DNA from 2 places in the Nocardioides sp. NPDC006273 genome. Region 2 is predicted to be linked to the other one. Evidence: riboswitches for the same ligand, from Rfam matches in the RefSeq annotation. Region 2 holds a riboswitch; the other holds the start of a gene.

Region 1 (4,377 bases), on a different contig from region 2:
TAGGAGTGCTCCTCGTCGCTGAACAGGGTGATCTCCGAGCACAGGTTGGAGGCCTTGTTGGCCAGCCCGTTGGCTCGGTAGGACTCGGTCTGGGCGGCGTTGACGGTGTCGACCTTCCAGATGTAGCCCTTGCCCAGCACCACCCGGATCTTCAGCACCCGCTGGTAGCGCTCCAGGGCGTCGCGGTCCCCGGCCAGCATTCGGTCGATGAACGCCTGGCTGAAGATCCAGCCGACGTTCTTGTTGGCCGGCTCGCGGAAGATCAGGTCGGCGAGCTCGAAGAAGTCCGGGTGGTCCACCGGCAGGTAGCCTGCCCAGGAGCCGCGCCGGGTCGCGCCCTGGCTGATCTGGTTGGTCATCTCCACGAAGTTGCAGAAGACCGGGACCACGCCGTTGGCCTTGCCGTTGTCGCTGAACTTCGCGCCACGGGGCCGGACGTCACCGAGGTACGCCGAGGTGCCGAACCCGTTCTGGGAGAGGATCGCGGCCTCCTTGAGGGTCTCGTAGAAGCCCCAGACCGAGTCCTCGACGTACGAGCCCTCGCACGAGACCGGCAGACCGCGGTCGGTGCCGAGGTTGGACAGCACCGGCGTCGACGGGGAGAGCCAGCCGTTCCAGATCGCCTCGAAGAACCGCGCCGTCCAGGAGACGCCGTCCTCGCGGGGGTACATCTCGTCGGCGAGGTCGCCGGCGGTGCTGGCGATGGTCTCGTAGCGCCCCCGCACGCTCTGGCCGTCCACGGTGTACTTGGCCTTGAACATGGCGTAGCCCGCCGTGGTCATGAAGTCGGGCACGATGTCCTCGGCCTGCAGCGCCTTGCGCTCGGCGGAGAGTGCCTCCCAGTTGTTGTTGCTCATCAGAAGCTGAACTCCGTCTCGCCGATGTTGCGGTTGTATTCGTTGCCGGTGACCTGGAAGAAGTCGTGGAACTGGGTGCCGTTGATGCCGTTGTAGAACCATTCGGCGATCGGGTTGGCCTCGACGTCGAACAGCGGTTCCATCCGCATGTTCTCCAGGGTCATGTCGATCCGGGACCTCACGAAGGTCTCCAGGTCGGCCTGGTCGATGCCTGGGATCGGCCCGTGGGAGAAGAGCATCTCCACGATCCGGGCCTCGTGGGCGTAGAGGTGCTCGGCGACGCCGCGGACCCTCGCGAAGAGGTCGTCGCGCTCGGCCTCGAACTTGTCGGCCGGGACGGTCGCGGCGTACTCCTCGAGGGTGGTGTTGAACAGCCAGGCGCCGCCGGTGGCGTGCAGGTTCTCGTCGCGGGCGGAGAAGTTGATGCCGCTGATCACGTTCTGCAGCAGGTTCTTCCCACCGGACTGGAAGTGCTTGAGGAAGGCGAAGTTGGAGTAGAGGACGCAGTTCTCCATCAGCGTGAAGACGCTTAGCGCGTAGAGCAGGTCCTCGTCGGCGATCGCGTCCCACACGAACTGGATCCGCTCGGCCAGCACGGGGTCGTTCTTGTAGGAGTCGTAGAACTCCTCGGTGTCGATCATCAGCGTCTTGTTGAGCTTCGCGTAGAACGGCGCGTGCATGTTGAGCTCGGCGAACGAGAAGGCGTTGGTCATCATCTGGACCTCCGGGCGCGGGAACGCGTGGAAGAGCCGGTCGCCCCACACCTCGCCGCCGAGGATCAGCTCATAGATGGTGAACAGCTTCAGCGTCGTCTTGACCGCCGCCTGCTCGGCGTCGGTCATGTTGACCAGGAAGTCCTGCTTGTCGTTCTCGACCGGGATCTCCTCGGCCGTCCAGAAGATGCTCCGCTGCTTCTTCGCCAGGTCCTCGGCCATCGGGTAGTCGAAGACGTACGCCGACTTCTCGGTCCGGATCGGCAGACCCTCGGTGTCGATCATCTCATCGTCCCCTTCGTCCACGGGCCCGCCCGGCCCGCTCGGATGTGTTGCTCATCCGCGCATCGAGGAGCAGAGGACGTCGGCGCCGCGCCGGAAGACGGGCGCGAGGACTTGATCCCCTGACCGTCCCTCGAGGTCGCGGACCACCGCACCCGGCGGGTGCGGCGCGCTGGCAGGTCTTCGGACTCGTGGGCACATACTCGGTGATCGAGCTTGTCGAGATCCCTACTGGCCGTCGCTTCCCAGGAGCCGGCTTGCTCCCAGTGCTCTGTGACGGCGGTCGTTCCCACTCACCGCTGCGGGGCAGTCCCGGAGTCGAACCGGGTTCCCTCTTGCCTCTCCCGCCCCGTCGCCGAGTTGGGAGAACCAGCTGCGAGGACCACCATATACGGGAACTACATCAATGCAACTTCCTAGATCTAGTGTTTCGCCGGCCTCCTGGGTGACACCGCTGCCAGGCTTCGGTGACCGTGCTAGCGTGTCGCCCGAGTCGAACGCATCCTCTGGGATGCCAGGGAACTCCGGTGTGATTCCGGGACTGGCGCGCAGCGGTGAGGGAGACGGCGACGCTAGACGCCACTGGGACCTGAGGTCCTGGGAAGGCAGCGTCGTCGGTTGATCCCGAGTCCGAAAACCTGTCGGCTCAGATATTCGTCAACGGCCCTCGCGATCAGGGTCCAGGAGACCTGAGAGGCCGACAGCCGTGGATGCGTCCCTCCGCGATGCCCAGCCATCTGTACGTCGCCGGGCCGTCGGGAGGCCCGCTACCGGCGCGAACCGCAGAGTGCCCTTCCTGCCGTTGGTCGTCGGCCTGGTGCTCGCCTCGGTGCTCAGCGCCGTGGCCTCCCTGGCGTTCGGATCGGAGCGGATCCCGGTCTCCGAGGTCGTCGCGGCGGTCGCCGACCGGCTCCAGGGTGATGCCGTCGGGAGGTGGGACGTGATCGTGTGGGAGCTGCGCCTTCCCCGAGCACTGATGGCCCTGGTCGTCGGGGCGGGCCTCGCGGTGGCCGGCGCCGGGATGCAGACCCTGGTCCGCAACCCGCTCGCCGACCCGTTCCTCCTCGGGATCAGCTCCGGGGCGTCGGTGGGGGCGACGGCGGCGATCACCACGGGTGCGCTGGCCGGCTTCGGCATCTATGCCGTCTCGACCGGGGCACTGGTCGGGGCGATCGGCTCGGCCCTGCTGGTCTGGTTGGTGGCGACCGCGCAGGGTGGGCTGACTCCGATCCGGCTGGTGCTCTCCGGGGTGGTGCTCTCCTCGGGACTCTCCGCGATCGCCTCGTTCCTGGTCTTCATGAGCGACGACCCCCGTGCCGCCAACTCGGTGATGTTCTGGATGCTCGGCAGCGTTGGCGGTGCCACCTGGGAGAAGCTGTGGCTGCCCGCGGCGCTCACCCTGGCCCTGGGGGTCGGGATGCTGGCCATGCACCGCTGGTTGGACGCGCTTGCGGCGGGCCCGGAGACCGCGGTCTCGCTCGGTGTGAACGTCGCGGGGCTGCGTACGACGCTTTTCGTCGGGTTGGCGGTCCTGGTCGGGGTCCTGGTCGCGGTCAGCGGCGGGATCGGGTTCGTCGGGCTGATCGTGCCGCACGCGGCCCGGTTGCTCGTGGGCGCCCGGCACCGGGTCGTCCTCCCCATCGCGGCCCTGGGCGGTGGGCTGTTCCTGCTGTGGGTCGACGTGCTGGCACGGCTGGTGGCGCGACCACAGGAGATCCCGCTGGGCGTGGTCACCGGTGTCGTCGGGGCGCCGCTGTTCCTGCTGCTCCTGGGCCGCGGCAGGTACCGGTTCGGGAGTGAGGGATGAGCGCGCACGAGAACGGTCCGGTGCTGCGTCTGCGCGGCGTCGGTGTCCGCCTGGGCGAGCGCGACGTGCTTCGCGACATCGACCTCGACGTGCCCGCCGGCACCAGTCTCGGGATCGTCGGCGTGAACGGAGTGGGGAAGTCGACCTTGCTGCGGGTCATCGCCGGAGTGCTGCGGCCGAGCGCCGGCCACACCTACCTCGCCGACGCCGCCGGTGCCCTCCACGAGACCAGTCGGACCAGCTCGCGTGAGCGTGCCCGCCGGATGGCGTACGTCCCTCAGGAAGAGGTCGCCTCCGCAGAGCTGCTCGTCGGCGAGATGGTTGCGCTCGGCCGGGTGCCACGCACCCGGCCCTGGGCCAGAGGCGGAACGCAGGAGCGCGATATCGTCCGTTCGGCTCTCGATGCCGTCGGGCTGGCCGACCGGATCGACGAGCCCTGCGACCGGCTCTCCGGCGGCGAGCGGCGACGGGCGGTGATGGCCCGCGGCCTCGCCCAGGACTGCCCGGTGATGCTCCTGGACGAGCCCACCAACCACCTCGACGTCGCTTGGCAGCTGCGGCTGCTGCAGACGGTCGCCGACCGGGTCGAGACCCTGGTCGCGACGATCCACGACCTCGACCTGGCGCTTCGCTCCTTCGACCGGCTGGCGGTTCTCGGCCGGCCCCAGGGCTCCGACCCGGACACCGGGCCGGCGACGGTCGTGGCCCATGGCCCGCC
Region 2 (4,377 bases):
CTAGCGCTCGCGGCTCGACCGACGGGGGTAGCGGCTCGACGGGCGGAGGTCGGGGCGGTGTCGCCGGGGACGACGATGAGGGAGAAGTAGGGAACCGAGGACGGGTCGACGTCGGCGACCGGTAGCCAGCGCTCCTCGGGCTGCGAGGCACGCTCGACGTACCAGGCGCCGTCCAGCCGCCCGGCAGCCGCGAGCGCGGAGCGGACCGCGGGGAAGGTGCGGCCGAGCTTCATGATGATGGCGGCCTCGGTGTCGGCGAGGCGCCGGGCGAGCTCGGGCTCGGGCAGGGTGCCGGGCAGGACGGTGAGGACGTCGGTCTGGCGCACCAGCGGCGTCGACACGGCGGCGGTGGCGGCCGCGAAGGCGGGCACCCCGGGCACGACCGAGGTCTCGTAGATCTCCTTGAACCGGTCGTGGAGATACATCGAGGAGCCGTAGAAGAGCGGGTCGCCCTCGGCGAGCAGGACCACGTCGCGGCCGGCGTCGAGATGAGCCGAGAGCCGGACCGCGCAGGACTCGTAGAACTCGGCCATCGCTCCGACGTAGCCGCCCGGGTGCGAGGTGGTCCCGGTCGTGACCGGGTAGCGCAGCTCCTCCTCGATCGCGTCGGCGGGGATCAGCGAGGACGCGATCCGGCGGGCGTGGGACTGCTTGCGCACGCCGGCGTGGTAGGCGACCACCGGCGCCGCGCCGATCAGCCGGGCGGCCTTGAGGGTGATCAGCTCGGGGTCGCCCGGGCCGATGCCGACGACGCTGAACTTCCCGCGTACGCCCGCCGGAGTTCCTGTCGAGCCAGTCATTCCTGCTCCTGGGCGAGTGCGTTGAGGGCGGACGAGGTCATCGCGGAGCCGCCGCGGCGGCCGCGGACGGTGACGAACGGGATGTCGATCCCGTGCTCGTCAGCGAAGGCGGCCAGCGCCTCCTTGGACTCGGCGGCGCCGATGAAGCCGACCGGGCAGCCGACGACGGCGGCCGGCCGCGGACCGCCGTCGAGGATCATCTCGAGCAGGTGGAAGAGCGCCGTCGGGGCGTTGCCGATGGCGACGACGGCACCCTCCAGGTAGGGCTCCCACATCGACAGCGCGGCTGCGGTGCGGGTCGTCCCCCACTCCCGGGCGAGCCCCGGGACCCGGTCGTCGCCGAGCATGCAGAGCACCTCGTTGTCGCGGGGCAGCCGGCTGCGGGTGACCCCGGTCGCGACCATGGTCGCGTCGCACAGGATCGGGGCGCCAGCCTCCAGCGCACCCCGCGCGGCCTTCACCAGATCGGGGTGGATGACCAGGTCGGAGGCGAGATCGACCTGCCCGCTGCCGTGGATCATCCGCACCGCGAGGCGCTCGGCGTCGGCCGGCACCGCGGAGAGGTCGGCCTCTCGCCGGATGGTCGCGAAGGAGTCGACGTAGATCGCCGGGCCCTGGTCGATGTAGTCGTAGCGCCGGGTGGGGCGCAGCTGCGGCGAGGGTACGAACACGCCGTGCCACGGCGTCACCACGACGGCCGGAGCCCGCTTCGCGAGCCCCTCGATCGCGGTCCGGTCGAGGACCCCGTCGGTGGCGGCCACGTGCTCACCACCGGGCACCTGGCCGAAGTCGAGCTCCTCGGCCGCGACGGGCACCCGAGCGTCAGCCGCGACCGGATCGGTCAGCGGCGAGTCGAGCTCGGAGACGTGCCAGGCCGCGGACGGTCCCTCACCACGTACGTCCAGGAAGCGCGAGGCGAGCGCGGCGAGCCGGGACGCGGCCTCGACGAGCGGTACGACGGGCCCCCACGTCTCGCCGACCCGGAGCTGAACCTCGGTGGCGGACAGCGCGACCAGGCCGAGGTCGCACTCGCGCGAGACCAGGTCGCCGCGACCGTCGTCGAGCACGAAGAGGAACCGGCCCGGGAGCGCCGTCAGGCGGGAGGAGCCGCACAGCAGCCGGTCCAGCGACGCGGCGACGCCGCGCAGGTCGGCCCGACCCCCGGCGACTCCGGTCTGCGGGGAGACCATCACGTTGCGTACGAGCTCGTGGGTCTGCGCCGGCACCAGACCGGTCGCCTTCAGCGCGGTGAGCACCTCGCCCGGGAGCGCTCCGTCGACCGCAGGCAGGCCCCGGACCTGCAGGTTCGCGCGGCCGGTGAGGTAGATGTTGCCGTCGCCGTAGGTCTCGGCGACAGCGATCAGCGAGAGCAACGCCGACGACGAGACGGACCCGCCGATCAGACGCAGCCGGACCAGCAGGCCGTCCTCAGCCGGCCACGGACGGCCGACTCCCGGGCACCGGTCGGTTCGGACTCGCGTCATCGGGACACCTGCTCTGCGTCATGTGCCCTTGCGCGGGGCACGTGGTGACCTGGCGGCGGGCGCCACCAGAGCCAGCAGGTCTTCGGACTCGGAATCGATCGGAGCGGAGCGCCTTCCCGGAGCCAGGCTCCAGTGGCTGCCCTCCCCCGAAGAAGAGCGTGCCCCGCCCGTCATCCTCACCGCTGCGCGTCAGTCCCGGACTTGCACCGGGTTCCCTGACCCCATCAGGCATGGAGTACGACTGGCAGGGCGAGACTACCCACTTGCGGACATCGCGACGAATTGCTCGCTGTCAGGCCGTGGTGTGTGGCAGTGTTCGGCTACTCGAAATCTGCTCCACGTCCTCCCACAGATGGAGTCTCCCGTGACCGGATCGGCCAACCGGCAGCTGTTCGTTCTCGCGACCGTCTCGTCGCTCACCTTCGGCCTCGCCGGGTGCGCCTCGAGCTCGGAGTCGAAGGTCTCGATCGGCCTGGTGGTTCCGGCGTCCGGGGCGCACGAGTCGATCGGCACCGACATGACCCGCGGCTTCGACCTCTACCTCGACCAGCACGACGGGCAGCTCGGCGGCAGGCTGGTCGACGTCGTCGAGGCCGACGAGGGCGACCACGTGCAGACCGGGGTCGCCGCGGTCGCCAGGCTGATCGAGGAGGACGAGGTCCATGCGGTCGTCGGGCTGGTCGGCTCGGAGACGGCGCTCGCGGCCAAGTCCGTCGCGACCGCCAACGAGACGCCGCTGATCGTGACCGGCGCCGGAGCCGACCGGTTCGCCGACGGCTCCGACTATCTGTGGCGGACGTCCTCGACCAACGCAGGACTCGGCGGCTCGCTCGGGAAGGCGGTCGCCGTGGACACCGACCGGGGCTCGGCGTACGTCATCGCCTCCGACGACGCGACCGGGCACGAGCTCGCCGACAGCTTCATGATCGCCGTCGAGGCGTCGGGCGGGACCATCTCGGGCCAGGGATACACGTCGTCCGGCGCGTCCCGGGAGTGGTCCGGCCTTCTCAACGAGGCCGCGAAGTCGGGGGCGGACGCCATCTACGCCGCCTATGCCGGGAAGCAGGCTGAGGCGTTCGTGCGGGCCTACCGCGAGTCCCGCGTGTCTCGGAGGATCCCGCTCTACGGTCCCGGCTTCCTCACCGAGGGCGACGTCCTGACCACGTTGGCCGGCGCCGCCACCGGGGTGCGGACCGCGCTGCACTACAGCGCCGCGGTCGACTCGCTGGCCAACGCCGCCTTCGTGCTGGACTACCGCGAGGCGTACGACGCCACTCCGACGGTCTACGCGGTGCAGGCCTATGACGCGGCGGCTGCACTCGACAAGGCTCTCGCGCTCTCCGACGATCTCGACCGTAACGAGATCGCCGATTCCCTCGGGTCGGTCGGCACCATCGCCAGCCCACGCGGGAACTGGTCCTTCGACCCCAATAACAACCCGGACCAGCCCTACTTCCTGCGCGTGGTCAAGGACGGCCCCGACGGGCACAGCAACGTGGTGCTGCGCAAGATCGGCTCGACCAGCGGCTGATCTCTGCCACCCGCGCGCTAGCTGGTCGCCAGGTGCAGCGCGAGACCGAGCCCGGCGAGGCCGACCAGCCAGCGCAGGGGGCGCTCGGGCGCGACGCGGACGATCCCGGGCCCCAGGAAGCCGCCGATCACCGCCCCCAGCCCGAGGGCGATCGCTGCAGGCCAGTCGACGGAAGCGAAGAAGACGTACGCGATCGCCGCGGTGCCGTTGGCGACGCCGGTCGCGACGTTCTTGACGGCGTTGGTGATCGCGAGCGCCTCGGTTCGCTCGAGCACGAGCACGGCCAGCGCGATGATGCCGACACCCGCGCCGAAGTAGCCGCCGTAGATGCCGAGCACGAAGACGATGACGCCCCAGCCGAAGCCGCGCGCCAACGTACGCCTGCCTGCACCGTCCGGCGGTAGGGCGTCGATCGGTGGTCGAGCTTGTCGAGACGCCCTTGCAGCAGCAGCCCATCCCCTGATCCGGTCACGGAGCAGCAGAAGGATTGCACCGCCGCCGACGAGCCAGGGCACGATCGCCTCGAAGGCCTCTGCCGGCGTGGTGAGCAGCAGAGCCGCGC

The links. A riboswitch is a leader RNA that binds a small molecule or an ion and turns the genes downstream of it on or off. The one in region 2 is predicted to bind cobalamin.
Region 1: it holds a riboswitch for cobalamin, as region 2 does, so the genes downstream of both, ABZZ22_RS24050 (ribonucleotide-diphosphate reductase subunit beta) here and ABZZ22_RS07815 (nitrite reductase) in region 2, are expected to answer to the same signal.

What each region holds. Positions count from the first base shown of each region.
Region 1 covers NZ_JBEXSD010000076.1:14,589-18,965, reverse strand. Annotated here, with positions in the region: gene ABZZ22_RS24055 (ribonucleotide reductase N-terminal alpha domain-containing protein) at 1-857, opposite strand, end outside; gene ABZZ22_RS24050 (ribonucleotide-diphosphate reductase subunit beta) at 857-1,855, opposite strand; cobalamin riboswitch at 2,009-2,241, opposite strand; cobalamin riboswitch at 2,330-2,513, shown strand; gene ABZZ22_RS24045 (iron ABC transporter permease) at 2,640-3,659, shown strand; gene ABZZ22_RS24040 (ABC transporter ATP-binding protein) at 3,656-4,377, shown strand, end outside.
Region 2 covers NZ_JBEXSD010000012.1:76,526-80,902, reverse strand. Annotated here, with positions in the region: gene cobJ (precorrin-3B C(17)-methyltransferase) at 1-800, opposite strand, end outside; gene ABZZ22_RS07820 (precorrin-8X methylmutase) at 797-1,450, opposite strand; partial or broken gene ABZZ22_RS07815 (nitrite reductase) at 2,093-2,284, opposite strand; cobalamin riboswitch at 2,340-2,545, opposite strand; gene ABZZ22_RS07810 (ABC transporter substrate-binding protein) at 2,649-3,815, shown strand; gene ABZZ22_RS07805 (sulfite exporter TauE/SafE family protein) at 3,833-4,330, opposite strand.